Regions from separate parts of the Streptomyces coelicoflavus genome, predicted to be linked through region 2. Evidence: riboswitches for the same ligand, from Rfam matches in the RefSeq annotation. Region 2 holds a riboswitch; each other region holds the start of a gene.
The links. A riboswitch is a leader RNA that binds a small molecule or an ion and turns the genes downstream of it on or off. The one in region 2 is predicted to bind cobalamin.
Positions count from the first base shown of each region.

Region 1: it holds a riboswitch for cobalamin, as region 2 does, so the genes downstream of both, OHA99_RS05920 ((2Fe-2S) ferredoxin domain-containing protein) here and OHA99_RS07820 (energy-coupling factor ABC transporter permease) in region 2, are expected to answer to the same signal.
Region 3: it holds a riboswitch for cobalamin, as region 2 does, so the genes downstream of both, OHA99_RS01500 (ABC transporter substrate-binding protein) here and OHA99_RS07820 (energy-coupling factor ABC transporter permease) in region 2, are expected to answer to the same signal.

Region 1 covers NZ_CP108218.1:1,330,147-1,339,671, forward strand. Annotated here, with positions in the region: gene metE (5-methyltetrahydropteroyltriglutamate--homocysteine S-methyltransferase) at 1-2,095, shown strand, start outside; gene OHA99_RS05915 ((2Fe-2S)-binding protein) at 2,165-2,872, opposite strand; gene OHA99_RS05920 ((2Fe-2S) ferredoxin domain-containing protein) at 2,909-3,313, opposite strand; cobalamin riboswitch at 3,376-3,501, opposite strand; tRNA gene OHA99_RS05925 (tRNA-OTHER) at 3,879-3,952, shown strand; gene OHA99_RS05930 (ABC transporter substrate-binding protein) at 4,087-5,112, shown strand; gene OHA99_RS05935 (FecCD family ABC transporter permease) at 5,109-6,224, shown strand; gene OHA99_RS05940 (ABC transporter ATP-binding protein) at 6,221-7,021, shown strand; gene OHA99_RS05945 (alanine/glycine:cation symporter family protein) at 7,440-8,978, shown strand; gene OHA99_RS05950 (hypothetical protein) at 9,091-9,525, opposite strand, start outside.
Region 2 covers NZ_CP108218.1:1,785,489-1,795,013, reverse strand. Annotated here, with positions in the region: gene OHA99_RS07840 (MFS transporter) at 1-1,285, shown strand, start outside; gene OHA99_RS07835 (ATP-binding cassette domain-containing protein) at 1,317-2,183, opposite strand; gene cbiQ (cobalt ECF transporter T component CbiQ) at 2,180-2,929, opposite strand; gene OHA99_RS07825 (energy-coupling factor ABC transporter substrate-binding protein) at 2,930-3,286, opposite strand; gene OHA99_RS07820 (energy-coupling factor ABC transporter permease) at 3,283-3,987, opposite strand; cobalamin riboswitch at 4,017-4,203, opposite strand; gene OHA99_RS07815 (potassium channel family protein) at 4,381-4,953, opposite strand; gene OHA99_RS07810 (chloride channel protein) at 4,950-6,311, opposite strand; gene OHA99_RS07805 (hypothetical protein) at 6,592-7,056, shown strand; gene OHA99_RS07800 (FAD-binding and (Fe-S)-binding domain-containing protein) at 7,061-9,525, opposite strand, start outside.
Region 3 covers NZ_CP108218.1:330,958-340,482, reverse strand. Annotated here, with positions in the region: gene OHA99_RS01535 (DUF1996 domain-containing protein) at 1-81, shown strand, start outside; gene OHA99_RS01530 (lytic polysaccharide monooxygenase) at 329-1,015, shown strand; gene OHA99_RS01525 (hypothetical protein) at 1,149-2,846, shown strand; gene OHA99_RS01520 (TerD family protein) at 2,863-3,438, opposite strand; gene OHA99_RS01515 (BlaI/MecI/CopY family transcriptional regulator) at 3,529-3,957, shown strand; gene OHA99_RS01510 (M56 family metallopeptidase) at 3,964-4,896, shown strand; gene OHA99_RS01505 (fasciclin domain-containing protein) at 5,206-5,865, shown strand; cobalamin riboswitch at 5,926-6,112, shown strand; gene OHA99_RS01500 (ABC transporter substrate-binding protein) at 6,175-7,287, shown strand; gene OHA99_RS01495 (FecCD family ABC transporter permease) at 7,284-8,354, shown strand; gene OHA99_RS01490 (ABC transporter ATP-binding protein) at 8,351-9,124, shown strand; gene OHA99_RS01485 (flavodoxin family protein) at 9,171-9,525, opposite strand, start outside.

The sequences.
Region 1 (9,525 bases), 460 kb from region 2:
CCACGTCCTCGACACCACCGTCATGGTCGGCGCGATCCCCGAACGGCACCGCGCCGCCGTCGACGCCGACGCGCTCGACGGCTACTTCGCCATGGCCCGCGGCACCCAGGAGGTCGCGCCACTGGAGATGACCAAGTGGTTCGACACCAACTACCACTACCTCGTCCCCGAACTGGGTCCCGACACCGTCTTCACGGCGGACTCCGCCAAGCAGGTCGCCGAGCTGAAGGAAGCCCTCACCCTCGGTCCGACCGCCCGGCCGGTCCTCGTCGGCCCCGTCACCTACCTCCTGCTCGCCAAGCCCGCCCCCGGCGCGCCGGCCGACTTCGAGCCGCTGACCCTCCTGGACCGGCTGCTCCCCGTGTACGCCGAGGTCCTCGCCGATCTGCGCGCGGCCGGCGCCGAGTGGGTGCAGCTCGACGAGCCCGCCCTGGTGCAGGACCGCACCCCGGCCGACCTGAACGCCGCCGAGCGCGCCTACCGCGACCTGGGCGCCCTCACCGACCGGCCCCAACTGCTCGTCGCCTCCTACTTCGACCGGCTCGGCGACGCGCTCCCCGTCCTGGCCAAGGCACCCGTCGAGGGCCTCGCGCTGGACTTCACCGAGGCCGCCGCCGCCAACCTGGACGCCCTCGCCGCCGTCGGCGGACTGCCCGGCAAGCGGCTGATCGCCGGCGTGGTCAACGGCCGCAACGTCTGGATCAACGATCTGCAGAAGTCGCTGTCCACCCTCGGCACCCTCCTCGGGCTCGCCGGCCGTGTCGACGTCGCCGCCTCCTGCTCCCTGCTCCACGTCCCCCTGGACACGGCGGCCGAGCGGGACGTCGACCCGCAGGTCCTGCGGTGGCTGGCCTTCGCGCGGCAGAAGACCGCCGAGATCGTCACCCTCGCCAAGGGCCTCGCCCGGGGCACCGGCACCATCACCGCGGAACTCTCCGCCAACCGGGCCGACCTCGCCTCCCGCGCCGGATCGCCCCTCACGCGTGACCCGGCGGTGCGCGCCCGTGCCGAGGCCTTGACGGACGCCGACACCCGCCGTTCCCAGCCGTACGCCGAGCGGAGCGCGGCCCAACGCGCCCACCTGGGTCTGCCGCTGCTGCCCACGACGACCATCGGTTCGTTCCCGCAGACCGGCGAGTTGCGAACCGCCCGCGCGGACCTGCGGGCCGGCCGGATCGACACGGCCGGGTACGAGGAGCGCATCAAGGCGGAGATCCAGGAGGTCATCTCGTTCCAGGAGAAGACCGGCATCGACGTCCTGGTGCACGGCGAGCCCGAACGCAACGACATGGTCCAGTACTTCGCCGAGCAGCTCACCGGCTACCTCGCCACGCAGCACGGCTGGGTCCAGTCCTACGGCACCCGCTACGTCCGGCCACCGATCCTTGCCGGGGACGTCTTCCGGCCGGAGCCGATCACGGTGCGCTGGACGTCCTACGCCCAGTCGCTGAGCGACCGCCCGGTCAAGGGCATGCTCACCGGTCCGGTCACCATGCTCGCCTGGTCCTTCGTCCGCGACGACCAGCCCCTCGGCGCCACCGCCCGCCAGGTCGCCCTCGCCCTGCGCGACGAGGTGCACGACCTGGAGGCGGCCGGCACGTCGGTCATCCAAGTCGACGAACCCGCTCTGCGCGAAACCCTGCCGCTGCGCGCCGCCGACCGGGCCGGATACCTGGCCTGGGCCACCGAAGCCTTTCGGCTCACCACGTCCGGCGTCCGCCCGGACACCCAGATCCACACCCACATGTGCTACGCCGAGTTCGGCGACATCGTCCAGGCCATCGACGACCTCGATGCCGACGTCATCAGCCTGGAGGCCGCCCGCTCCCACATGCAGGTCGCCCGCGAACTCGCCGCCCACGGCTACCCGCGCGAGGCCGGACCCGGCGTGTACGACATCCACTCCCCGCGCGTCCCGAGTACCGACGAGGCCGCGGAACTCCTGCGTACCGGCCTCGAGGCCATCCCCGCCGAACGGCTCTGGGTCAACCCCGACTGCGGCCTGAAGACCCGCGCCTGGCCCGAGACCCGTGCCTCGCTCGAGCACCTGGTGGCCGCCGCCCGCACCGTCCGTGACGAGCTGTCCCGCTCCTGACCCCCGGCTCACCGGGCCGGGCACACGGCTTCCGGCCCGGTGAGCGGCACAGCCCGGAACGCATGTACCTCATCGCAGGGCTCGGCGGGGCACACCATCGGCCAGCCCGCAGTCACCGCACTTCGAGCCGTCCGGCGCGCGGTAGTAGAGGCAGCAGCTTCGGCGGCGGAACATGAGGTCGGGGCCGGTGAGCACTCCGGTGCCCGCCAGGCGTCCGGTGTCCAGCAGCGCGGTCGTGAGATCGGTGAGCGGTCCGCGGACGGCTGGACGGAGTACGAGCAGGGCGTGGGCCGCACCGGCGAGCGCCGAGGCCGAGTTGCCGTCCAGCAGGCGTGGAGCGATCTTGACGCGCAGTCCGTCGGCGAGTGCCGACAGGTGGCCCGTCACCTGCTCATACAGGGCGCGGGCACCGCCGTCGAGCCGGTCGGCGTACCAGCCGGCCGGGTGAGGGACCCGGAGGGCCGGTCCGTCGTCGGCCCGCTGCAGTCCCTCCAGATCGAGGACGATCCCGTGCAGGACGACGCAGGCCAGGGCCGGTGACCAGAGGCGGGCGGCGTGCCCGAGCTGGGCGATGGAGGCGTCGACGCGGGGTTCCGGAGTGCGGTGGCGGCGTGCGACGGCTTCGGCGAGGTCGGTGAAACCCGCCACGTAGGAGCGGGCGACCGGATACCAGCCGTCGTCCCGGCCGCCGGTCTGCAGGGCGAAGAAACCGCCGAGGCCGGCCACGTCGTGCAGGGCGGCGGTGACGGACGCGGTTGAGGCACGGGCTCCGTGCACGCTTCTGGCCCTCCTTCCAGCTGTTCGTCCGTGCGGTCAGGAGGCCGTACGCCGTCGCGGCGGCGTGATGGCGTACAGGTCGAGGATGTCCGGCAGGGGTGCCACGCCGGGTCCGCCCGCGCGGGCCCAGGCGGCGATGTCCTCGGTCGCGTCCGGGTCGTTGACCAGTCCGAGCCAGACGGGACGGGCACCGGCGGCACGGCCTTCGGCGGAAGGCAGTACGACGATGACGTTGGCCTGGTCGCAGACGTCGAGGCAGTCGGAGACGCGTACCGGTGCCGCGGTGCGCAGGTGCTCGGTCTGGGCCGCGTGGTCGACGCCGGTCACCTTGCGGGTGCCGCAGCAGCAGTCGCGGCACACGACGATGCGGCACGGCACGTCGCCGGCCCCCGCCTCGGTCCTCGCGTCGTGCGTCGTTCGTCCGGTCGGCGTTGCGGGCATGCGGTGCCGTCCCTCTCTCCGGGGAGATCCGCCCCGGTGGTCCGTCGAGGAGGCGACCGCGTGAGTCTCCTGGCTCTCGGGTCGACGCTCGTCCCGGCCTTCCCACCCGCTGCCGGGCAGTGGCCTGTCGGGACTCGCTCGCCGATCACAGTGGCGGGACCGCGCCGGATTCGCACCGGCTTCCTCGTCCGCCGTCGCCCTGTCGTCGGACATCATCCCATCGCGCGGCTCCGCCAGACGGAGCAACAGCAGGACCTCGACGGGAAGTCGCAGCGGCCACAGGACGGTGCGCGGCCACTCCCCGTACCAGACGTCGGTTCCGTACAGCAGGACGTGGAACAGCAGCCCCCAGCCGTCCTGCGGCTGACCCGGGACAAGGCCGCCGTACGTGACAGGCAGACCGACACCGTGCTGGACGAGCGGGCGCGGCTGCGCAGCGAGTGGGTGCTGGTCCGGGGCGAGCGGGTGACTCGGGCCACCTTGGCGTGGTTCGTGTACAGCGCGGTGGAGCTGCGGCGGACGGCCGAGCAGGCAGGGTTCGGCAGCCCTTTCGCCGTCGGCTCGGGGGACCGTAGGATCACCTGGTCATCGCCGCGACGGGAGACAGGAAGCCGGTGCGATTCCGGCACGGTCCCGCCACTGTGACCGGGGAGCGCCCCTCCGACATGCCACTGCGCACCGCGCGGGAAGGCGGAGGGAACGTCGATCCGGGAGTCAGGACACTGGTCCGTCGCGGGCCCGATCCGAGGAGCGCGGACTCCAGGAGGCTTCACGTGTCCCCCTTGCTCACCCCTGCCCGCACGCGCGGGTTCCTTCGTGCCACGGCCGCGGCCGTGGCCCTTTCCTCAGTGCTGCTGACCGCCGCATGCGGTGCGTCCGACGACGGCGACCGGGACGCGAAGGCCACCGCTGCCGCGCCCGCGGGCTTCCCGGTCACCATCGACAACTGCGGCGTGAGGACGACGTACGACAGGCCGCCGTCGCGGGTGGTCACCATCCACCAGCACCCGGCGGAGCTCATGCTCGCGCTCGGCCTCGGGGACCGCATGGTCGGCACGGCCTTCCCCGACTCCGCCGTGCTGCCCGAGCTGAAGAAGGACTACGAGGCGATCCCCGAACTGGCGGAGAGGGAACCGTCGTTCGAGAAGATCCTGGACGCCGAACCCGACTTCGTCTACGGCGGCTACGGCAGCGCCTTCGCCGAGAAGGAGGGCCGGTCCCGCAAGGCGTTCGCCGACGCCGGCATCGATACCTACCTCAACCGCGAGTACTGCGGCAAAGGGCAGGTGACGATGAAGGACACCTACGACGAGATCCGGACCATCGGCAAGATCTTCGGAGTCCCGGACCGGGCCGACAAGTTGGTCACCGACCTGCGAAGCCGCGTCGCGGAGGCCGCAGCCGAGGTCGAGGGCGAGCACGAGGTGCCCGTCTTCGTCTACGACAGCGGCGACAAGAGCGCCTTCACCGCGGGCGGCAAGGGCCTGGGCACCGAGTTGATCCGACTGGCCGGCGGCAGGAACGTCTTCGCCGACCTGGACGACGTCTTCGGTGACGTCTCCTGGGAGCAGGTCGTCGAGCGCAGGCCGGAAGTCATCGCCATCTATGACTACGCCGGCGCCGGAAGCGTCCAGGAGAAGAAGAAGTACCTGCTCTCCCAGCCCGCGCTCGCCGACGTACCCGCCATCAGGAACAAGCGGTTCGTCGTCCTGCCGCTGACCGCCACCCTGGTCGGCATCCGCTCGGCCTACGCGGTCGACGACCTGGCCCGCGGGCTGCACCCGGAGAGCTTCCGGTGACCCAGGCCGCCACCGGCGCGCCCGCCGAAGGGGCGCTGCGACGGCGTGAGTCCACCGGACCAGGACAGGGCCGTACGCGGCTCGGCGTCACGCTGCTCGTACTCACCGCCCTGCTCGCCGTCTCCGCCACGGCGGGCCTCGCGATCGGCTCCGTGCATGTACCGCCGGACCAGGTGTGGGGCATCGTGACGCACGCGCTGGGCGCCGACTGGCAGGAGCCGGACTGGTCGCGGGCCCGGGAGACCATCGTGCTGGACGTGCGGGCACCGCGCGTGCTGCTCGGAGCGGTCACGGGCGCCGGCCTCGCGGTGATCGGCACCGCCCTGCAGGCCCTGGTGCGCAACCCGCTCGCCGAGCCGTACCTGCTCGGCGTCTCCTCCGGGGCCTCACTCGGTGCGGTCTCGGTGATCGTGTTCGGGTTCGCCCTCTTCGGACCGGCCTCCCTGTCGGTGGCCGCCTTCCTGGGCGCCCTGGGCGCACTCGTGCTCGTGTACGCCACCGCGCGCACCGGCGGACGCATCACCTCGTCGCGGCTCGTGCTGTCCGGAGTGGCTATCGCTGCGGTACTCACCGCGGTACTCGATCTGCTCCTGCTCACCACCGACCGGGGCAACGAGGCCCGCGCGGTCCTCGCCTGGACCCTCGGCGGTCTCGGCGGCGTCAACTGGGGCACGCTGTGGCTGCCGAGTGCCGCCCTGCTCCTCGGCATCGGCGTCCTCATGGTGCAGGCCCGCAACCTGAACCTGCTGCTGGCCGGCGAGGAGGCGGCCAGCACGATGGGGCTGGACGTGGCCCGCTTTCGCGCCCGCCTGTTCGTCCTGCTCTCCCTCGTCACGGGCGTGCTGGTCGCGGCGGCCGGACCGATCGGCTTCGTCGGCCTGATGATGCCCCACATCGTGCGCCTGTTCGTCGGTGGCGACCACCGCCGGGTCCTGCCGACGGCGGCACTCGGCGGTGCGGTCTTCCTCGTCTGGGCCGACATCGCCGCACGGACGATAGCCGCACCGATGGAGATACCTGTCGGCGTGCTCACGGCCCTGTGCGGCGGACCGTTCTTCCTGTGGCTGATGCGCCGCGACGCCCGGCGCGGCACCGACCGAGGAGTGGCATGACCGCGACCGGCACGACCCCGGCCGAACTGAGCGTCGACGGCGTCACACTCACCGCCGGAGCCCGCCACCTGGTGCGCGACGTCTCCCTGACCGCCCGCCCCGGCGAGACCATCGGCCTCGTCGGCCCCAACGGCAGCGGCAAGTCCAGCCTCCTGCGCGCCGTCTACCGCGTCCTGCGCCCCGACACCGGCCGGGTCCAGGTCGACGGAGACGACGCCTGGACGCTGCCGGTGCGGCAACTGGCCCGCACCGTGGCGGCGGTGGTCCAGGACTCGGCCGCCGACTTCGACCTGGCCGTTCGCGAGGTCGTCGCCATGGGCCGCACCCCGCACAAACGCCTCCTCGCCGGGGACACCCCTGACGACGCCGACCTCATCGACCGCGCACTCCTCGCGGTCGACGCCGTCCATCTGGCCGACCGCCCCTTCGACCGGCTCTCCGGCGGCGAGCGCCAACGCGTCCTGATCGCGCGCGCCCTCGCCCAGCAACCCACCCTCCTGGTTCTCGACGAACCCACCAACCACCTCGACATCCGGCACCAGTTGTCGGTGCTCGGCACCCTGCGCCGCCTGCCCACGACCGTGCTGCTGGCCCTGCACGACCTCAATCTGGCCGCCTATTACTGCGACCGTCTCTACGTCCTGCATGCCGGCGAAGTCACCGCCTCCGGACCACCCGCCGAGATCCTCACCCCCGGACTCCTGGCCGAGGTCTACGGAGTGGCGGCAGAAGTCGTCACTCATCCGCGCACGGGCGCCCCGCAGGTCACGTTCCTCCCCGAAGAACCACGCATCTGAAGCGCACCGGCAGTGGCCCCCGAGCCACGGGAGTCGCGGAGCCGAGTGATCTCGGGCGCACGACCGTGCCGGAGAGCGCCCGCATAGGTGCACACGGCACGCATCCCGGGTCCGGATAACGGTCGGGTCTCACCTGTCGGAACATCCCCTGGTCACGAGCAGTGACGTGAGATACGTCACTAAAAGTTCGGCAAAGGCGTGGTACAACAGCGCAACTTCGCAGGTCGATCGGCCAGGCATCGACGGCGAAGAGCCGACCTGTTGTCGACCTGCACACCGCTTCATCCCGGCCCGGTCACGGTGCGACACCGTTCCGTGCACCCCGGGTCCGCTCACCGGACAACGACGTTCGCCCAGAGACCGCTCAACCAGGCGAGACACCCCACCCCGCCCGACCAGCGTCACCGAGGTAACCACCGTGTCACTCGACTCCGTCACCCAGTCCGTCGACGAAGCAGTCAGCGGATTCTTCGAGCCCATAGCCAAATGGCTGGGAGAAGTCGTCTTCTACACCGTCCCCGTCGGCGGGACCGATCTCCCGCTCATCGTCGCCTGGCTCGTCGTCGCCGGCCTCGTCTTCACCGGCTGGTTCGGCCTCATCCAGCTCCGCAAGTTCAAACTCGCCGTCGACGTGGTGCGGGGCAAGTACGACGAGAAGGGGTCGACCGGCGAGGTCAACCACTTCCAGGCGCTGACCGCGGCCGTCTCCGGCACGGTCGGCCTCGGCAACATCGCCGGTGTGGCCGTCGCCGTCTCCATCGGCGGCCCCGGCGCCACCTTCTGGATGATCCTGTGCGGCCTGCTCGGCATGGCCACCAAGTTCGTCGAGGTCACCCTCGGGGTGAAGTACCGCGAAGTGCACCCCGACGGCACCGTCTCCGGCGGCCCCATGCACTATCTCCCCAAGGGCCTGACCGAGCGCTTCGGCAAGAACGGCAAGATCCTCGGCAAGGTCCTCGCGGTCCTCGCCTCCTTCCTGATCCTGTTCTTCGGCCTCTTCGGCGGCAACCTCTTCCAGGTCAACCAGTCCTACGCGCAGCTGGTCTCGGTCACCGGCGGCGAGGACGGCGCGCTCGGCTCCTCGGCGGGCGCCCTGTTCTTCGGCATCCTGATCGCCGCACTCGTCGGCATCGTCCTGCTCGGCGGCATCCGCTCCATCGCCAACGTCACCAGCAGGCTCGTGCCCGCCATGGCCGGCATCTACATCGTCGCGTGCCTGATCGTCATCCTGGTGAACATCACCGCCGTCCCGGACGCCGTCGCCTCCATCGTCGAGGGCGCGTTCAACCCCGAAGGAGTCGCGGGCGGTGTGCTCGGCGCACTGATCATCGGCTTCAAGCGGGCCGCCTTCTCCAACGAGGCCGGCCTCGGCTCCGCCCCGATCGCCCACTCCGCGGTCAGGACCAAGCACCCCGCCAGCGAGGGCCTGGTCGCCCTGCTGGAGCCGTTCATCGACACCGTCGTCGTCTGCACGATGACCGCGCTGACCATCGTCATCGCCAACCCCGCCAGCTGGGGCGAGGCCCGCGCGGGCGAGGACATCGGCGGTGTCACGATCACGTCCGACGCCTTCGAGACGGCCCTGCCCTGGTTCCCGTACATCCTCACCGTCGCCGTGCTGCTGTTCGCCGTCTCCACGGTGCTGACCTGGGGCTACTACGGCCTCAAGTCCTGGACGTACCTCTTCGGCCGCAGCCGGGCCAGCGAAGTGACCTACAAGGTCGTCTACACCGTCTTCGCCGTCGCCGGTTCGCTGCTCACCCTCCAGACGCTGATCGACATGGCCGACGCCTTCCTCTTCACCCTCGCCGTCATCAACATCATCGGCCTCTACCTCCTCGCCCCCGTCGTCAAGCGCGAACTCGGCACCTTCCTCGAGTTCGTCCGCGCCCGCAAAGCAGACCCGAACGCCGGTGACGGCGACGACGACCAGGAGCCGGTGAAGACCACCGTCTGACCGCTCACACGGCCCGGCTCCTCAGGAACGGGCCCGTGCCCACCCCGCGCCGGGTGGAGCACGGGCCCGTTCGCCGTGCCGCGGCGACGGCAGGGGCGGACAGCGCGTGTCCTTACGCGGGGACGGGCAGGCCGTGCCGGCGCGCGTAGGCCGCACGGCAGCTCTTCGCGCAGAACCCCACGGTCCGGCCCTCGTGCTCGAGGGTGACGGCCCCCCGCCCCAGGCGCACACGCATGCCGCACATCGGATCGACCGTGGCCCCTTCGGGAAGGTCGGCACCGGCGGCATCGGTTCGCGCCCGGTACTCCGCCGTCATGCGGCCGACGACCTCATCGGCGGTGCCGGGCTTGCCGTCCATCCCGATACTTCCGTCGGCGATGCCGACGACGTTGATCCACAGGTGCCCCTCGGGGCGCTGCCACCCGTACGAACGGTCGAGGCGGCGCACCGCGCGACGCACCATGCCGATGGTGGTCCGCGACATCTCGGTGCGCCACGCCTCCGGCACCGTGAGCGTGACCCACAGCGGCGGCACGCTCCCGGGCCG
Region 2 (9,525 bases):
CATCGCCGCCCGCGCCGTCATGGGCGTCGGCGCCGCCGTCGTCATGCCGGCCACGCTGTCCCTGCTGGTGGCGGTCTTCCCGAAGGGGGAGCGGGCCCGCGCCATCACGGCCTGGACCGCCACCTCCGGACTCGCCATCGCCGTCGGGCCGCTGGTCGCCGGCTGGCTCCTGGAGGACCACGCCTGGGGATCGACCTTCCTGGTCAACGTCCCCGTCGCGGTCCTCGCCGTCGTCGGCGCCCTGATCCTCGTACCGCCGTCGAAGGCGGCCGGCGCGGGCCGCATCGACTATGTCGGCGGGCTGCTCTCCATCGTCTCCGTCGGCAGCCTGGTCTACGCGACCATCGAGGGCCCGCACTTCGGCTGGGGCGCCGGTCCCGTCACCGCGGCCGTCGTCGCCGCCGTCGGCCTGACCGGCTTCGTGGCCTGGGAGCTGCGCCACCCGCACCCCATGCTGGACGTGCGCAGGTTCCTGCTGCGGCCCTTCAGCGGCTCCATGCTCGCGGTGCTGTTCTTCTTCTTCGGCACCTACGGCGCCATCTACTACGCCACGCAGTTCCTGCAGTTCGTGCTCGGCTTCGGCGCGCTGGAGACCGGCGTACGGCTGCTGCCGCTGGCCGGTGCCGTGTTCGTCGGCGCCGCGGTGACCGGGCGGCTGACCCCGAAGCTCGGCGTGCGGGCCACGGTCGGCTCCGGCATGGCGATCGGCACGGTCGGCGTCTTCCTGCTCGTCCTGATCGACCAGGGCTCCACCTACGCCGACTTCCTCGCCCCGATGCTGCTGCTCGGCCTCGCCATCGGCCTCAGCGTCTCCCCGGCCACCGACACCATCATGGGCTCCTTCCCGGAGAGCGAGCTGGGCGTGGGCGGCGGCGCCAACGACACCGCCCTGGAACTCGGCGGCTCCCTGGGCATCGCCGTCCTGGGCTCCCTCCTCGGCACCTCCTACCGGGACGAGCTGTCCGGGCTCGTCGGCGACCGGCTTCCGGCCACCGCCCTCGACACCGCCCAGGACTCGGTCGGCGGCGGACTCGCCGTCGCCGAGCGGCTCGCCACGAACCCGGCCGCCGGACCCGAGCAGGCGCAGGCCCTCGCCGACGCCGTGAACAGGGCCTTCGCCCACGGCGTCTCGACGACCAGCCTCGTCGGCGGCGTCATCATGGCCGTCGGCACGGCCGTCGTCCTCGCCGTCCTGCCCGGCCGCCGGGCCCGGCGGGCGGCCGAGGCCGAGGCCGACACGACAGAGGCAGCCCGGGGCACCGAACTCAGCCGGTCCGGGAGCTGAACCGCCCGCACCCCGCTCCGGCCCCGCCCGGTCAGTCGGCCAGCGCAGCCAGCTCCTCCGCCGTACGCGGGCCGGGCGCCGAGTCGGGCAACAGCCCCCGCGCCCGCAGCAGTCCGGCCGCCGCGACGCCCCACGGCAGCCGCAGACCGGCCCGGCGCAGCAGGTCGGTGCGGGCCAGCGTCGGGGCGGTCGGGCCGGTGCGGACACCGTCCGGGGTGAGCAGGGCGGCGTCGTCCGACCAGCGCAGGGCCAGGTCGACGTCGTGGGTGGCCATCACCACGGTGGTGCCGGCGGCCCGCAGCCGGTCCAGGGTGGCGAGCAGCCGCTCCTGCCCGTCCGGGTCGAGCCCCGCGGTCGGCTCGTCGAGGATCAGCACCCGGGGCCGCATCGCGACCGCCCCGGCGATCGCGGTCCGCTTGCGCTGCCCGTACGACAGCAGGTGCGTGGGCCGGTCGGCCAGCGCCGCGATGTCCAGGGCGGTGAGCGCCTCCGCCACCCGGGACCGGACCTCCGCGTCGGGCAGCCCGAGGTTCAGCGGCCCGAAGGACACGTCCTGGCCGACCGAGGCCGCGAACAGCTGGTCGTCCGGGTCCTGGACCACCAACTGCACCGCGGTCCGCAGCCGGGTCAGCCCCTTGCGGTCGTACGTCACCGGCTCCCCGCCGACCGCCAACGTGCCCGCGCGCGGCCTCAGTCCGCCGCTGAGCAGCCGCATCAGCGTGGTCTTGCCACTGCCGTTGCGGCCGAGCAGCGCCAGCGCCCGCCCCTCGCGCACCGCGAAGTCCAGGCCCGCCAGCACGTCCGGCCCCTCCTCGTAGGCGAACGACGCGCCCCGCAGGGCGACCAGGTCCGGGGCCGGGTCCGCGGCCGGTTCCGGTGACCGCACCGGTTCACTCACGACAGGGGTCCTTCCAGTACGAGGGTGAGGCCGGCCAGCGCCGCGAGGAGCGCGAGGCTCGCCGCCGTGAACGGCACCGACACGCGGGCCTCGGGCACCAGCACGCGCAGGGTGCCGTCGTAGCCGCGCCCGGCGAGCCCCGACTGGAGCCGCGCCGCCCGGTCGAAGGCCCGTACGAACGCGGTGGCGCCGAGCCCGCCGAGCGAACGCCAGGCCGCCGCCCGCGTGGTGTGGCCCAGCCGCGCGGCCTGCGCCTGCCGGATCCGGTGCACGGAGTCCAGCAGCAGGAAACTCATCCGGTACGTCACCAGCGCCACGTCCACGACCGGCGCGGGCACCCCGGCCCGCACCAGCCGGGGCAGCAGGTCGGACATCGGCGTGGTGAACGCGAACAGCAGCACCCCCAGCGAGGCCGCCGAGGTGCGCAGCAGCAGCTCACCCGCGCGCACCGCACCGCCGTCGGCCGCCGACAGGAACCCCTCCGGGCCCCCGACCTGCACGAGGAGCGGCAGCGCCCCCGTCACGCAGAAGCCCAGCGGCACCCGGTAGGCCCGCCACAGCCGGCGCCCCGGCACGCCCGCCGGACCGAGCAGCACCGTCAGCGCCGCCACCAGCACCAGCGCCGCGCCCGGCCAGGGCGGCAGCGAGATCGCGAGCACGGTCAGACCGAGACCGAGCACGGCCTTGTCCACGGGATGGCGGCGGCGCCACCGACTGGCGTGCGCCGCCGCGTCGATCGGCAGCACTCAGTCCCCTTCGGGGGTGTTCCCCGGTGCCGTCGCGTCCCCGGAAGCCGCCAACGCCCGCTCCTCGCCCTGCCGACGGCCCCGGCGCAGGCCGAAGTAGTACGCCAGCACGCCCGCGCCGAGCGCGGCCTGGAGGGCGAACAGCGCCGACTCCACCTCCCCGGACGGCGGTTCGTACAGCGGGGAGAACCACGGCTCGTAGTCCGGCTCGATCTCGGTGATCGCCGTCTCCGCCTCCGCGTCGGACCCGGCGAACGGCTCCTCCTTGTGGTCGCCGAGCCCCAGCGCCAGCGGCAGCACCGCCAGCGCGGCCACGGCGAGCAGCAGCAGGGCGTTGATCCTCGCGTTCCGGCTCATCGGGCCACCGCCCCGGACTTGGCGCCCGCGGTGGCCGTCTTCGTCAGCAGCACGCCCAGCCGCGTCAGTTCGCCCCTGCTGGACTGCACGAGCAGCCGCATCACGATCACCGTGAGCAGGCCCTCGCTCACCGCCAGCGGGATCTGCGTGACGGCGAAGATCGAGCCGAACTTGCCGAGCGCGCCCAGGAATCCGCTGCCCGGGTCGGGGAAGGCCAGCGCCAGCTGCACGCTGGTGACGCAGTACGTGGACAGGTCGGCGACGAACGCGCCGAAGAACACGGTGACCATCAGCGGCACGTCCCAGCGGCGCAGCAGCCGGTAGACGCCGTACCCGGCCCAGGGGCCGACGATCGCCATCGAGAAGACGTTGGCGCCGAGCGTGGTCAGCCCGCCGTGGGCGAGCAGCAGCGCCTGGAAGAGCAGCGTGATGGTGCCGAGCACCGCCATGATCGGCGGCCGGAACAGGATCGCGCCCAGACCGGTGCCGGTCGGATGGGAGCAACTCCCGGTGACGGACGGCAGTTTCAGGGCCGACAGGACGAACGTGAAGGCTCCGGAGGCGCCGAGGAGCAGTGTGCTCTCCGGATGCTCCCTGACCTCACGGGTGAGTGACCGTACTCCGTGGACGACGAACGGCGCGGACGCGACACCCCAGGCGATCGCGTGCGCCGGTGGCAGAAAGCCCTCGGCTATGTGCATGGCTCAGCAGACCCTCTCCAGCACCTCGTGGATGGACGACGCGCCTTGGCCGGTCTCCTGGCTTACGGGTACCACCGCCCGTGCTCCGCCTTCCCGGATCGCAAGCGATCCAGTGGCTGCCCGCCAGGGCCGGAGCCGGACTTCCCGATTCACAGTGGCGAGGGCCGCACCGGCATCACACCGGATTTCCCGTTCACCAAGGCGTGGCGACAGTAGTGCTCCCACAGGGGTGCGCACAACCACGCCCCGGGCCCGCCCCGCATCCGGCCGGATCGCCCGGCAGGCCCCGGGGCTGCGGAAACGCCCGGCCCCGCCGGTCCGGCGGCCGCCGTCGCCCGTCCTCGCCCGGGGTGGCGAAGATCTCCCCGCGCCTGTGGTGCGGGGCACCCCGCCTCAGCGGGACCGGCCCCGCTCGGGCCGGCGGACCACCACGTCCCGCAGCCGGGTGGTCAGCGCGGTCGCCGCGGCCGTGAGGAAGACGAAGCTGTAGACGATCTGAAGGACGGTCACCAGTCGCGCGGCCTGGCCCCGCGGGGTGATGTCCCCGTACCCGACGGTCGCGAGCGTCACGACGGTGAAGTACAGCGCGTCGAGCCGGGTGTGCAGTCCGCTGAACTCGCCCGGCTGCTTGGCGAGGGCGTAGTACGTGGCCGAGAAGACGTGCACGGACAGCACGATCAGCAGCGAGATGACCACCCCCGGCCGGCTGTCCGGACGGTCCAGGAGGACGTGCCGGATCTGCCGGAGCAGCAGTACGGCCACGACGGTCAGCAGCAGGGCGAACAGCGTCCAGCTCAGCACGGGCCGCTGCGGACCCAGGTGGTCCAGGGGGAGCAGGAAGTAGGCCACGACCACGGCGACCGCGATCCCGGCCCGTACCAGCCAGGGCCGGACGGCGTCCCAGCCGGTACGGCGGCCGGCGCGCGGCCGGGGCTCGAAGCGGGGCGCGGGCCGGCGGCCGGTCACCGTGCCGCTCCCGGCGCCGGTGCTCCGCCGGGCGCCGCCCCGCCCGCCTCCGGCTTGGTCCGGCGCACCAGCTGGGCGACCACGAAGGCGACGACCGACGCCATGACGATCAGCGGCGTCTGGTCGTGGGCGTCCCGGCCCATCAGCAGCACCGCCAGGACCGCGCTGGCCAGGGGCAGTCCCGTCACCGCGGCCGCCGCGGCGGAGATGCCGAGGGCGAGGGCCGGGGTCGCGCCGAACCCGGGCAGTCCGGAACAGGCCAGGGCGGTCGCCGCGCCCAGCAGCACGGACGGAAAGATCGGGCCGCCGCGCAGCGCGCCCAGCGCGATGCCCCAGGCCAGGCCCTTGCACACGACCAGCGCGACCAGAGCCCCCACCGACCAGGCATGCGGGTGCGCGGCGAGCTGGGCGAGGGTGGCCTGGCCGGACAGCGCCGCCTCGGCCGGGGAGCGGCCGGTGATCAGCGCGTACGCGGCGACACAGACACCGACCGCCGTGGCGCAGGCGACGGTGCGGGCGGCCGTGCGGTGCCGGGTCCAGGCCACGGTGCGGTGCCCCAGGCCGCGGGCCAGCGTGACCAGTACGGCGATCAGGGCGGCGGTGGGCAGGCCCCACAGAAAGTCGCCCGAGTCCGGACCGGCCTGCGGCGGCAGCTCGGGCAGGGCCAGCGCGCCGATCTCGAGCCCCGTCCACTGCCCGAAGCCGGTGAACACCAGGGCGCCCGTCGCGCTGGCCAGCAGACAGGGCAGCAGCAGGGCGACCAGCTGGGTGCCGGCCAGTCCCGCGCCCTCGATGAGCAGCACCGCCGCCGCGATCGGGCCCCCGAGGATGGTGGAGATCGCGGCGGTGGAGCCGGCCGTGGCGAGGATCGCGCCCGCCCGCTGGTCGCCGCCCGCGCCCGCCCGCCGCAGCGCCAGCAGGGCGAGCCCGCTGCCGACGGCCATCAGCGGAGCCTCCGGGCCCAGGACCACGCCCAGCGGCAGCGTGGCCAGCGCGGCGAGCACCGCGCCGGGCAGCGCGCGGGGGCCGACGGGCGCGCCGCCCAGACCGTTCACCGGCAGATGGCCGCCACCGCCCGGCATCCGGGTCACGATCGGCGCCAGGACCAGCCCGGCGAGCACCAGCGCGGGCAGCGGCCACCACCACGGCGGGGCGTCGTAACCGGCCGCCTCGGGCAGCGAGGTCCACACCCAGTGCTGCAACTCGTGCTGGAGTCCGACGAAGAAGAAGCAGGCCAGCGCGATGGGAACGCCCAGCAGCACGCACAGCAGCAACAGCCGCCGGTAGCCGGGGCTGAGCAGGGTCTGCCGCAGGGACTGCTCGGCCCGTTCCGGGACGGCGTTCGCCGGCGCGGTCACGGAACCCGCCTCCGCGGGCCCCGCCGGGGCAGCGGCCGACTCGTCACACGCCCTCCTTCTTCCGCCCCGAGGCCCGTCGGTCACCCGTGGTCCTCGGGTGCCGTTCAGTTAACGCGAGGCCGGGGACGCCCGCACGCGCACGCCCGGTGCGCGGTTCACCCGTCCGGCGGACCCACGTGGCCGGGGAGCGCGGTCGCCCGCAGGCTCTGAACGACCCGTCGGTGCCGTCGGCGCCGGTGGGCAGCTGCCCCGTACGGGGGACACAGAAAGGACTCCGCTCATGAGCCAGCACGCCGAACCCTCTCCCGGCCGGCCGTCCCACGGCGGCGACGCCTCCTGGGCCCAGCGCTCGGGCGACCGCAGCAGCGGCTGGGTCACCGGCGGTGTCGTCTTCGCGGGCGTACTGCTCCTGCTGAGCGGTGCCCTCGCCGTCCTGCAGGGCATCGCGGCCATCGCCGAGGACGACGTGTACGCCCGGATCGGCACCTACGTCTACGAGATGAGCCTGACCGGCTGGGGGATCGTCCACGTCATCCTGGGCGCCCTCGTGTTCGTCACCGGGTACGGCCTGCTCAAGGACATGACGTGGGCGCGCATGGCGGGCATTGTCCTCGCCTCGCTGAGCCTCATCGCCCAGTTCCTGTTCCTGCCGTACTCGCCCGTCTGGTCCGTGATCATGATGGCGATCGACGTGTTCGTGATCTGGGCCCTGGCCAGCCGCCAGGACAGCGCCTCCCGGGCCTGAGACCTCAGCGGCGGCGCAGGCCGCGGGCCAGTGCCGCCGCCCCCGCGGTGCCCGCGACGGCGGCCACCGCCGTGCCCGCCAGGGCCAGCACCCGTGCCCGGCGGCCCGGGGCCGCCGGCCGGGCGCCCGGCGCGGTGCCGTACGCGCTGCCCGGGACCTCGGGGCCGGCCGGCAGCGCCGACGCCAGCAGCTCCGCCAGGTGCACGCCCTCGTGGCCGCCGCTGTCGAACTCGTGGATCTGGGTGCGGCAGCTGAACCCGTCGGCGAGGACGACGGTCGACTCGTCCTCCTCCCGCAGCCGCGGCAGCAGCACCCGCTCCGCGCACGCCTCGCTGACGTCCAGGTGACCGCGCTCGAAGCCGAAGTTGCCGGCCAGCCCGCAGCAGCCGGAGTCCAGCCGCTCCGCGTCCACCCCGGCCCGGCGCAGCAGCTCCCGGTCGGCCTCCCAGCCGAGCACCGCGTGCTGGTGGCAGTGCACCTGGGCCAGCGCACGCGCGGAGCGGTCGGGGACCCGCGGCGGCTCGTAGCCGGGGGAGTGCTCGGTGAGCAGCTCCGAGAGGGTCACCGTCTGCTCGGCCAGTCGCAGCACGTCCTGGTCGCCGGGGAACAGCTCCGCCGCGTCCGCCCGGAACACGGCCGTGCAGCTCGGCTCCAGCGCCACCACCAGGCCGCCCGACCGCACGTGGCCGGCCAGGGCGCGCACGGTACGGGTGAGGACCCGCTCCGCCGTGCCCAGCTGCCCGGTGGAGATCCAGGTCAGCCCGCAGCACAGCGGCTCGTGCGGCAACTCCACCCGCCAGCCGGCATGTTCGAGGACCCGTACCGCCGCCCGGCCGATGTGCGGGTGGAAGTGGTTGGTGAAGGTGTCCGGCCACAGCAGAACCGGCCCGCGGTGCCCGTCGCCCTCCGGCTCGTGGTCCGCGAACCACTGCTCGAAGGTCCGCTCCGCGAACAGCGGCACCTCCCGGTCCGCGACCCCCGCCACCAGCCGCGCGACCTCCGACAGCAGCGGCGCGTGCGTGAGCGCGTTGACGGCCGGCCCGAGCCGGGTGCGGCCCACCACCTGCGCGAGCGCCGGCAGCCAGCCCATCGACCAGTCCGAACGCGGCCTGCGCCACGGCCTGCCTTCGTAGTGATGGGACAGGAACTCCGCCTTGTACGTGGCCATGTCCACGTCCGCCGGACAGTCCTTCTTGCAGCCCTTGCAGGCCAGGCACAGATCGAGGGCGTCCTTGACCGCCTCCGAGCGCCAGCCGTCCCCGAGCGCGCCGTCCCCGTGCCCGTCGAGCATCTCGAACAGCAGCCGCGCCCGGCCCCGCGTCGAGTGCTCCTCCTCCCGCGTCACCTGGTACGACGGGCACATCACCGTGCCGTCGCTGGTGTGCTGCCGGCACTTCCCGACGCCGACGCAGCGGTTGGCGGCCTGCGAGAACGAACCCCCGTCGTGCGGGAACCGGAAGTGCAGGTCACGCGGCTCGAACGGGGCCCAGTCACCACCGAGCCGCAGATTCTCGTCCAGCCCGTACGGTGCGACGACCTTGCCCGGGTTCATCCGGTTCCCCGGGTCGAAGACGGCCTTCAGCCGCCCGAACGCCTCGACGAGCCGGTCGCCGAACATCCGGGACAGCAGCTCCCCCCGGCTCTGCCCGTCCCCGTGCTCGCCGGAGAGCGAGCCGCCGAACTCGACGACGAGGTCCGCCGCCCGCTCCATGAACCTCCGGTACGTCGCCACCCCGTCGGCGGTGTACAGGTCGAACGGGATCCGGGTGTGCACGCAGCCCTGCCCGAAGTGCCCGTACAGACTCGGACCGGTGTCGCTCAGGTACCCGAACTCGTCGAACAGGGCCCGCAGTCGCCGCAGGTAGTCGCCCAGCTTCTCCGGGGCGACCGCCGAGTCCTCCCAGCCCTCGAAGGTGTCGGGCTTGCCCGGGATGTGTGCGGTGGCGCCGAGCCCGGCCTCGCGGACCTGCCACAGGTCCTGCTCGTGCGACGGGTCGTCCAGGAACGCGCAGTCGGCGTCGTGCTCGGAGCGGTGCAGGGCCTCCAGCAGCCGGTGCGAGCGCGCGTCGGCCTCGTCGACGGTGTCCCCGCCGAACTGCACCATCAGGTAGGCGTTGCCCTCGGGCATCTCGGCCAGCGCCTTCGGGTTGAGGTGCTTGATCCGCTCGTCGCGGACCAGCCGGGCGTCGACCCCCTCCAGCGCGATCGGCTCGTGCGGCAGGATGTCGGGCACCGCGTCGGCGGCCTTGTCGATGGTGTCGAAGCCCAGGACCAGCAGCGAGCGTTCCTTCACCACCGGCACCAGTTCCAGCTCCGCCCGCACCACCGTGACCAGCGTCGACTCGCTGCCCACCAGCAGCCCCGCCACGTCGAAGCCGTACTCCGGCAGCAACGAGTCCAGGTTGTAGCCGGAGACCCGGCGCGGAACGTCCGGGAACCGGCGGCGGATCTCGTCCCCGTAGGTGTCGC
Region 3 (9,525 bases), 1.5 Mb from region 2:
CTGTGGCCCGCGGCGGTCGGCGGCGTGCTCTTCGCCGGCGGATGTGTGCTGCTGGTCCGTTCCAGGCGGCGTGCCCTGTGACAGCAGTGGCAGCGGCATGACGACGGGTGGGCGGGGCCTCTTTCCCCGCCCACCCGTCGGGCCGGAACACGTCGAGCACGCCGAGGACGCCGCACACGCCACCGCGCGGCGGGAACTGTCTCATTCAGGGTGTTGCCAATCTCTCCACCCGGGCGCAGCCTGGTCTCCGACCGACCTTTGGGAGCGCTCCCACTCGCTCGGTCGGAGCCCTGCCCCGCACCGTCCCCCCACCGGAAAGAAGGACTCCATGGATTGTCATGAGCACTCCAAAAATGTGCCGGCCGGAAGGACCCGCCGGGCGACGACCCTCGCCCTCAGCACCCTGACCGCGGCCCTGCTCACCCTGATCCCCTGGAGCGGCACCGCCGTCGCCCACGGCTCGGTCGTCGACCCCGCCTCCCGCAACTACGGATGCTGGGACCGCTGGGGCGACGACTTCCAGAACCCCGCCATGGCGGACGAGGACCCCATGTGCTGGCAGGCGTGGCAGGACAACCCCAACGCCATGTGGAACTGGAACGGCCTCTACCGCAACGGCTCGGCCGGTGACTTCGAGGCCGTCGTGCCCGACGGGCAGCTCTGCAGCGGCGGCCGCACCGAGAGCGGACGCTACAACTCCCTCGACGCCGTGGGCCCCTGGCAGACCACCGACGTCACCGACGACTTCACCGTCAAGCTGTACGACCAGGCCAGCCACGGCGCCGACTACTTCCAGGTCTATGTCACCAAGCAGGGCTTCGACCCGGCCACCCAGGCCCTGACCTGGGACAGTCTCCAGCAGGTGGCGCGGACGGGCAGTTACGCGCCCAGCCAGAACTACGAGATCCCGGTGAGCACCTCGGGGCTGAGCGGCCGGCACGTCGTCTACACGATCTGGCAGGCGTCGCACATGGACCAGACGTACTTCCTGTGCAGCGACGTCGACTTCGGCTGACCCGCGCCACTCCCGTCCCCCCACCCCCGCCGGGCGCGCCGCGTCCGGCGGGGACACCGGTCGGGGCACGGCGCGGTACGGTCGCGGGCCGAAGCGCCCCGCGACCGTACCCGGGTGCGGTATACGTCCCCTCATGGACTACTACGACCTGGGTGGCCACGGCCGCCCGGTGACGACCTCGTCGCCCGAGGCCCAGCGGTGGTTCGACCGCGGGCTCGTGTGGACGTACGCCTTCCATCACGAGGAGGCCGTCGCGTGCTTCGAGGCCGCCGTCGCGGCCGACCCGGACTGCGCCATGGCCCACTGGGGCATCGCCCACGCACTCGGCCCCAACTACAACAAGCCGTGGGAGGCCTTCGACGCCGAGGAACTGACCCGGACGGTCGACCGCACCCACGCCGCCGTCGAACGCGCACACGACCTGGCCGGCCGGGCCGACCCCGTCGAACGCGCCCTCGTCGGGGCCCTGCGGGCCCGTTACCCCCGGGCGAGCGCCGTCGAGGACTGCTCGGTCTGGAACGAGCCGTACGCCGACGGCATGCGCGCCGTGTACGAACTGGCCCCCGACGACCTGGACGTGGCCGCCCTCTACGCGGACGCCCTGATGAACCTGACGCCCTGGCGGCTGTGGGACCTGCGCACCGGACGGCCCGCCGAGGGAGCGCGCACTCTCGCGGCGAAGACGGTGCTCGACCGGGCCCTCGCCGCCGACGGCGGCCGCGACCACCCCGGCCTCCTGCACCTCTACATCCACCTGATGGAGATGTCCCCCACCCCGGAGGCGGCCCTCACCGTCGCCGGCCGGCTGCGCGGCCTGGTCCCCGACGCGGGCCACCTCCAGCACATGCCTTCGCACCTCGAAGTGCTGTGCGGCGACTACCGCCGCGTGGTGTCGGACAACGAGGCCGCGATCACCGCCGACGAGAAGTACCGCGCACGGTCGGGGGCGATGAACTTCTACACCCTCTACCGCTCGCACAACTACCACTTCAGGATCTACGGCGCGATGTTCCTGGGCCAGTACGAGGTCGCCCTCGACACCGCGGCCCGCCTCGAGGCGTCCGTGCCCGAGGAACTGCTGCGGGTGGAGAGCCCGCCCATGGCCGACTGGCTCGAGGCGTTCCCGGCCATGCGGGTGCACGTCCTCATCCGTTTCGGCCGCTGGGCGGACATCCTCGCCCTGCCGCTGCCGGACGACCCGCGCCTGTACTGCGTGACGACCGCCATGCTGCACTACGCCCGCGGCGTCGCCCTCTCGGCCACCGGGCGGGTGGCCGAGGCGGAGGCCGAACGCGCGCTGTTCCGCGCGGCGGTCGCCCGGGTGCCGGAGTCACGCACGCTGTTCAACAACACCTGCGCGGACCTCCTCGCCATCGCCTCGGCCATGCTCGACGGTGAACTGGAATACCGCCGGGGCGACCACGCCGCCGCCTTCGCCGCCCTGGAGCGCTCGATCGAGCTGGACGACAACCTGCCCTACGACGAACCCTGGGGCTGGATGCAGCCCACGCGGCACGCCTACGGCGCCCTGCTCCTGGAGCGGGGCCGGATCGCCGAGGCCGAGGCGGTCTACCGGGCCGACCTGGGCCTGGACGACACCCTGCCCCGCCCGCTTCAGCACCCGAACAACGTCTGGGCCCTGCACGGACTCCACGAGTGCCTCGTACGGCTCGGCAGGGCGGGGGAGGCGCGGATCGTGGCGCAGCAGCTGAAGCTGGCCACCGCGCTGGCGGACGTGCCGGTCGAGGCGTCCTGCTTCTGCCGCCTCGGCACCGCCCGCGCCGCCCCGGCCGCCGACGGCGGCACCGGCTGCTGCGGCACGGACCACTGACCCCCCGGAGTCCGGGTCAGACGTTGACGCCGAAGTCCGCGGCGATGCCCGCGAGACCCGAGGCGTACCCCTGCCCGACCGCCCGGAACTTCCACTCGGCGCCGTGCCGGTACAGCTCGCCGAAGACCATCGCGGTCTCGGTCGAGGCGTCCTCGGACAGGTCGTAGCGGGCGAGCTCCTGGTTGTTCGCCTGGTTGACGACCCGGATGAAGGCGTTGCGGACCTGGCCGAAGCTCTGGCCGCGGTTCTCCGCGTCGTGGATGGAGACCGGGAAGACGATTCGGTCCACCTCGGCCGGGACCGTGGCGAGGTTCACCTTGACCGCCTCGTCGTCGCCCTCGCCCTCACCGGTGAGGTTGTCACCGGTGTGCTCGACCGAGCCGTCGGGGCTGGTGAGATTGTTGTAGAAGACGAAGTGCCCGTCCGAGAGCACCTTGCCCGCCGCGTCGAGGAGCAGCGCGGAGGCGTCGAGGTCGTAGTCGGTGCCCGTCGTGGTGCGCACGTCCCAGCCCAGACCGACCAGCACGGCGGTCAGGCCGGGCGCCTCCTTGCTGAGCGAGACGTTGCCGCCCTTGGCCAGGGAAACTCCCACTGCGTTCTCCTTCGTCGAGTTCGTCGAGTTCGTCGTACTCCGTGTTCCCGGTTTCAATCTACAACACTGTAGAAGAAAGCCTTCTATACGATGTCGCCCCGGAAGACGATCGGCGGCGGAAGGAGGCGGGCGGTGACGGATGACCGGCGTCCGCGGCGACGGGGCCAGGGTGAGCTGGAGGCACTGGTGCTGTCCGCGCTGCGCGGGGCGGACGGGCCCGCGACGGCCGGCTGGGTGCAGGAGCGCCTCGGCGGCGACCTCGCCTACACCACGGTGATCACGATCCTGACCCGGCTGCTCGAGAAGGGCGCCGTCAGCCGTGAGCGCGCGGGCCGGTCCTTCGCCTGGACGCCCGCCTCGGACCAGGCCGGCCTGGCCGCGCGGAAGATGCGCAAGGTCCTGGACGCCGAGAGCGACCGGGAAGCGGTGCTGGCCAGCTTCGTCACGGGCCTCGACCCGGACGACGAGCGACTGCTGCGCGCGCTGCTCGGACACGCGCGCGCGGCGGAGGACGGCTGACACCGCATGGGCGTCTTCGTCTTCCTGCCCCTGGTCCTGCCGCTGACGGCGTGGCCGATCGCCAGGCTGGCCGAGCAGCACCTGCACCCGCGGACCGCGACCAGGCTGCTCACCGCTGTCGCCGCCGTGATGGCCCTGTGCAGCACGCTCTGCCTGGCCCTGGTGATGGTGGTCGGCACCGCGCAACTGCCGGGCAACCCGCTGCCCGACGGCTGGTCGGACCCCGAGGTGCGGGCGGCGGTGCCCTACGACGAGGTCGTCGGCAAGGCGGCGATTCCCGCGCTCTGCGCGGTGGTCGCGGCCTCGGCGCGGGCCCTGTGGCGACACGGCAGGGTGTGCCGCCGTGCCCACCGTGCCCTGGCCGGGCTGCCGGGCACCGGGGTGGCCGTACTGCCGGACGACGTGCCCTACGCGTACGCGCTGCCCGGCGGGCGCCGGGACCGCGTGGTGGTGAGCACGGCCCTGCTCGACTGCCTCGAACCCGGCGAACGGCGCGCGCTGTTCGCCCACGAGCGGGCCCATCTCGCCGCCGGGCACCACCGCTTCCTGCTCGCCGTCCGGCTCGCCGCGCTGGCCAACCCGTTCCTGCGCCCCCTGCGGACGGCCGTGTCCTACACGGCGGAGCGGTGGGCGGACGAGGCGGCCGCACGGGCGGTCGGTGACCGGCGCGCGGTGGCGACCGCGATCGGCAAGGCGGCCCTCGTCTCCCGCGGCACCCCCGTCGCCACCCTCGCCGGCCTGGCGGCGCCCGGCCCGGTGCCCCGCCGGGTGGCCGCCCTGCTGGGCCCCGCCCCCGCCGTCCGCACCTGGCCCCCGGCGTTCACGTCGGTGGGGCTGGCGGCATGGGCCGCGGCCGCCGGAACCGCCGTCTCGGCGATGTCGTCCGCGAACGCCGCCGTCACGATGTTCCTCATCCTGCGGGCCGCGACGCCGTTCTGAGCGGCCCTCACTCCCTGACGGGCGGGATCGGGATTTCAGGAACGTGCAGGTCGCAGAGGTGCTGCCGAAACTTCCTCACTCGATCGGGTGAGGAACCAATCCGGGCCGGGGCCTGCTCCGGATTCCCCGTGTGAGGGAAGAACCGAGACCGTGCCGACAGCGAACCGGCGGCTGACCCCGGATCCGGGTCGGCCGGCCGCCGCGTAACGGCACCGCCAACTCGGCGGTCCGCCGCACACCACTTCAGTTCCGTACCACGCCTCCGCACCAACGCAGCCTTCGCGCTGCCCGTTTTCAGGGAGATTATCCATGAACGCCCGTATTCGTCGCTCTGCCGTCGCCGTCGTCGCGGCCGCCCTCCTGCCCCTGTCCCTGGCCGCCTGCTCCGACGACGGCGACAGCGGCTCCTCGGACTCCGCGCAGGCCGCCTCCTCGGCCCCCGCGGCGACCGACGACCAGTCGGCCGACACCTCCGGCGGCATGGAGGACTCCGACGAGCCCTTCGGTCCGGCCTGCTCCACGGTGCCGAAGGAGGGCGCCGGTTCGTTCGACGGCATGGCCAAGGACCCGGTCGCCACGGCCGCCTCGAACAACCCGGCCCTGTCCACGCTGGTGACCGCGGTGAAGAAGGCCGGTCTGGTCGACACGCTCAACAACGCCGAGAACATCACCGTGTTCGCGCCCACCAACGACGCCTTCGCCAAGATTCCGAAGGCCGACCTGGACAAGGTCCTGAACGACAAGGAGATGCTCACCAACATCCTGACCTACCACGTCGTCGGCCAGAAGCTCGCGCCCAAGGACCTGGAGAACGGCTCCTTCGAGACGCTTCAGAAGTCCAAGCTGACCACCTCGGGCTCGGACGAGTCCTACAAGGTCAACGACTCCGCCAAGGTCGTCTGCGGCAACGTGAAGACCGCCAACGCCAACGTGTACATCATCGACACGGTCCTCATGCCCAAGAGCTGACGCGCGGGCCCCGGGAGCGGGTCGGGCAGTGGCCCGCTTCCCGGCGGGGCGGTGGCCCTGTGGTAGCTTGCGGAAGCCAGTCGAACCCACCTGGTGGGTCAGGGAATCCGGTGCGAATCCGGAACTGACGCGCAGCGGTGAGGGGGACGGGCGGAACACGGGCCACTGGGCGGCGCAGGCCGTCCGGGAAGGCGTTCCGTCCGGCCGAACCCGAGTCCGAAGACCTGCTGGCACCCGTGCCGCGTGCGGCGCGGGCCGCATCGTACGGACGGGCTTCGCGCATGAGCCCTCGACGCCAGAGGATCCTCCTTGCCCGCAGCACGCCCCGCCGGCCCCCGGCGACTTCTCCTTCCCTGGCTTCCTCGGCATTCCCGGCTTTCCCGCCGCGCCCTCCGCGGTCCCGTACTGCTGCTGTCCGGCGCCCTGCTGGCCTCCGGCTGCGGTTCCGGTGCGGCCACCGACGACGCGGGTGTCGCGTCCGGGGCGACCGACGCGGCCGGCTACCCGCGCACCGTCCGGGACTGCGGGCAGGACGTCCGGGTCACCGCCCCGCCGCGACGGGCGGTCTCCCTCAACCAGGGCACCACGGAGATCCTGCTGTCGCTCGGCCTCGCCGACCGCATGGCGGGCACCGCCACCTGGACCGACCCGGTCATGAAGGGACTGGAGAAGACGAACGCCGGTGTCCCCCGGCTCGCCGACGACATGCCGTCCTTCGAGACGGTCCTGGACGCGGAACCCGACTTCGTCGCCGCCTCCTTCGCCTCCACCCTCGGCACCGGCGGGGTGGCCACCCGGGAACGGTTCACGGAACTCGGCGTGCCGGCCTACCTGTCCCCGTCCGACTGCGTGGGCAAGGACAACAGCGGCGACGGCGACGGCGTCCGGGACCAGGCCCTGACCATGGACACCGTCTACGGCGAAGTCCGCGACCTGGCCCGCCTCTTCGGTGTGGAGCGGCGCGGCGACGAACTCGTCGCCGACCTCAAGTCCCGGATCGACAGGGCCACGTCGGGCGTCGACGCCTCCGGTGTCTCCCTCATGTACTGGTTCGCCAACTCCACCTCGCCCTACCTGGCGGGCTGCTGCGGCGCACCCGGCGTCATCACCCGCGCGGTCGGCGCCGAGAACGCCATGGACGACACCCACGAGGAGTGGCCGCAGGTGGGCTGGGAGACCGTCGCCGACCGGGACCCCGACGTCCTGGTCCTCGGCGACCTCACCCGCAAGTCACAGACGGCCGAGACCGCGGCGAAGAAGATCGAGTTCCTGGAGTCCGACCCCGTGACCAGGAACATGACCGCCGTCCGCGAGAAGCGCTACGTGCTGCTCAGCGGGCAGGCCATGAACCCCACCATCCGGACCGTCGAGGGCGTCGAACAGGTGGCGGCGGCGCTGCGCGAGTTCGGGCTCGCCGAGTGACGTCCGCGAGCGAGGCGGCCCCCGCCTCCGTCCCCGGCGTCCGCGCCTCCCGCCGCGCGCCCCTCGCGTGGGCGGCGGCCGGGATCGTGGCCCTCGCCGCATCCGTGGCCGTGGCCGTCACCATCGGCCCGGCGGACATCGAGGTCGCCGACGTGTGGTCCGTGATCGCCGCCCACCTCGGCGCCGGCACCACCGCCGGGGAGGTGTCGCCGATCCGCGACGGCATCGTCTGGGACCTGCGGCTGCCCCGCACCCTCCTCGCCGCGGTGTGCGGTGCCGGACTCGCCGTGTGCGGGGCCGTGCTCCAGTCCCTGCTGCGCAACCCGCTCGCCGACCCCTTCGTCCTGGGGGTCTCCTCCGGCGCCTCGACGGGCGCCGTCCTGGTCGTCGTGCTCGGCGTGGGCGGCGGTGCCCTGTCCGTGCCGGGCGGGGCCTTCATCGGTGCGGTCTGCTCCTTCGCGCTGGTGCTGCTGCTCAGCCACAGCCTCGGCGGCACCACGGACCGCGTGGTGCTCGCGGGCGTGGCGGCGATGCAGCTCTTCTCCGCGCTCACCTCCTTCGTGATCATGACCGCCGCCGACGCCGAGACCACCCGCGGCGTGCTGTTCTGGCTGCTCGGCTCGCTCGGCGGCGCCGGCTGGAGCGACGTGTGGACCACCGCCGCGGTCCTGGCCCTCGTCCTGGCCGTGTGCCTCGGCCACGCCAGGACGCTGGACGCCTTCGCCTTCGGCCGGGACGCGGCGGCCGCGCTCGGCGTCCGGGTGGCCCGCACCCGGCTGGTGCTGCTGTGCGCCACCGCCCTGCTCACCGCCGCCCTGGTCGCCTCGGCCGGCGCCATCGGCTTCGTCGGCCTGGTGCTGCCGCACGCGGTACGGGCGCTCACCGGGCCCGGTCACGCCAGGCTGCTGCCGGTCTGCGCACTCGCCGGCGCCGTGTTCCTGGTGTGGGTCGACACCCTGGCCCGTACCGTCCTCGCCCCCCAGGAGGTCCCGGTGGGCGTGGTGACGTCGCTGATCGGCGTGCCGGCCTTCGTGCTCGTCCTGTACCGGGGCCGGAGGACACGGTGACCCTGAACGCCGAGCGGGTCTCCCGCACCGCCGGTGGCCGGCTCGTCCTGGACGGCGTCGACCTGAGCCCGCGCACCGGCGCCACGACGGGGCTGCTCGGCCCCAACGGCTCCGGCAAGTCCACCCTGTTGCGGCTGCTCGCCGGGGTACTCGCCCCGACCGCCGGCCTGGTCACCCTGGACGGACGCCCCCTGGACCGGGTGGCCCGCCGGGACGTCGCCCGGCGTGTCGCGGTGGTCGAACAGCAGACGGACACCCAGGTGGAACTGACGGTCCTGGACGTCGTCCGGCTCGGCCGCATCCCGCACCGCCGGGCCTGGGCACCGGCGTCGGCCGCCGACGAGGAGGCGGTCCTGGACGCCCTCGACCGCACCGGTCTCACCGACCGGGCCGACCGCCTCTGGCACACCCTCTCCGGCGGCGAACGCCAGCGCGTCCAGATCGCCCGCGCCCTCGCCCAGCAGCCGCGCGAACTCCTACTCGACGAGCCGACCAACCACCTCGACATCCAGCACCAGCTGGACGTGCTGGCCCTCGTCGCAGCCCTGCCCGTCACCGGCGTGATCGCCCTGCACGACCTCAACCTCGCCGCGATGTACTGCGACCACCTCGTCGTCCTCTCCGAGGGACGCGTCGTGGCCTGCGGAGAACCGGCGGAGGTGCTGACCACGGACCTGGTCGCGAAGGTCTACCGGGTCGACGCCGAGATCACCGGCACCGGCCCGGGCGGCCGCCCGCACGTACGCTTCCTGGGCACCCTGCCCGGCTAGGGCTCGGTGCGAGCGGTCACCCGGGGCGGCGGCAGCGCCCGGAGGATCAGTCGTCCATCAGACCGGCGGCGAGCGTGGCACCCAGCTCCCAGCAGGCTTGCAGCTCGGCCTTGCCCGGCTCACCGGCCACGTTCACCGCGGGCGCCGCACGCTGCCAGCCGAGGCCGGTCGTGACCGACTCGATGGCGCGCACCGCCCCCGTGGTGTCGCTGCCGCCGTGCACGTAGTAGCCGAAGGGGCGGCCACGCGTCTCGTCCAGGCAGGGGTAGTAGACCTGGTCGAAGAAGTGCTTGAGCGCACCCGACATGTAGCCCAGGTTGGCCGGGGTGCCGAGCAGAAGGCCGTCCGCCTCCAGCACGTCGACGGCCGTGGCAGCCAGGGCCGCCCGCCGGACCACCCGC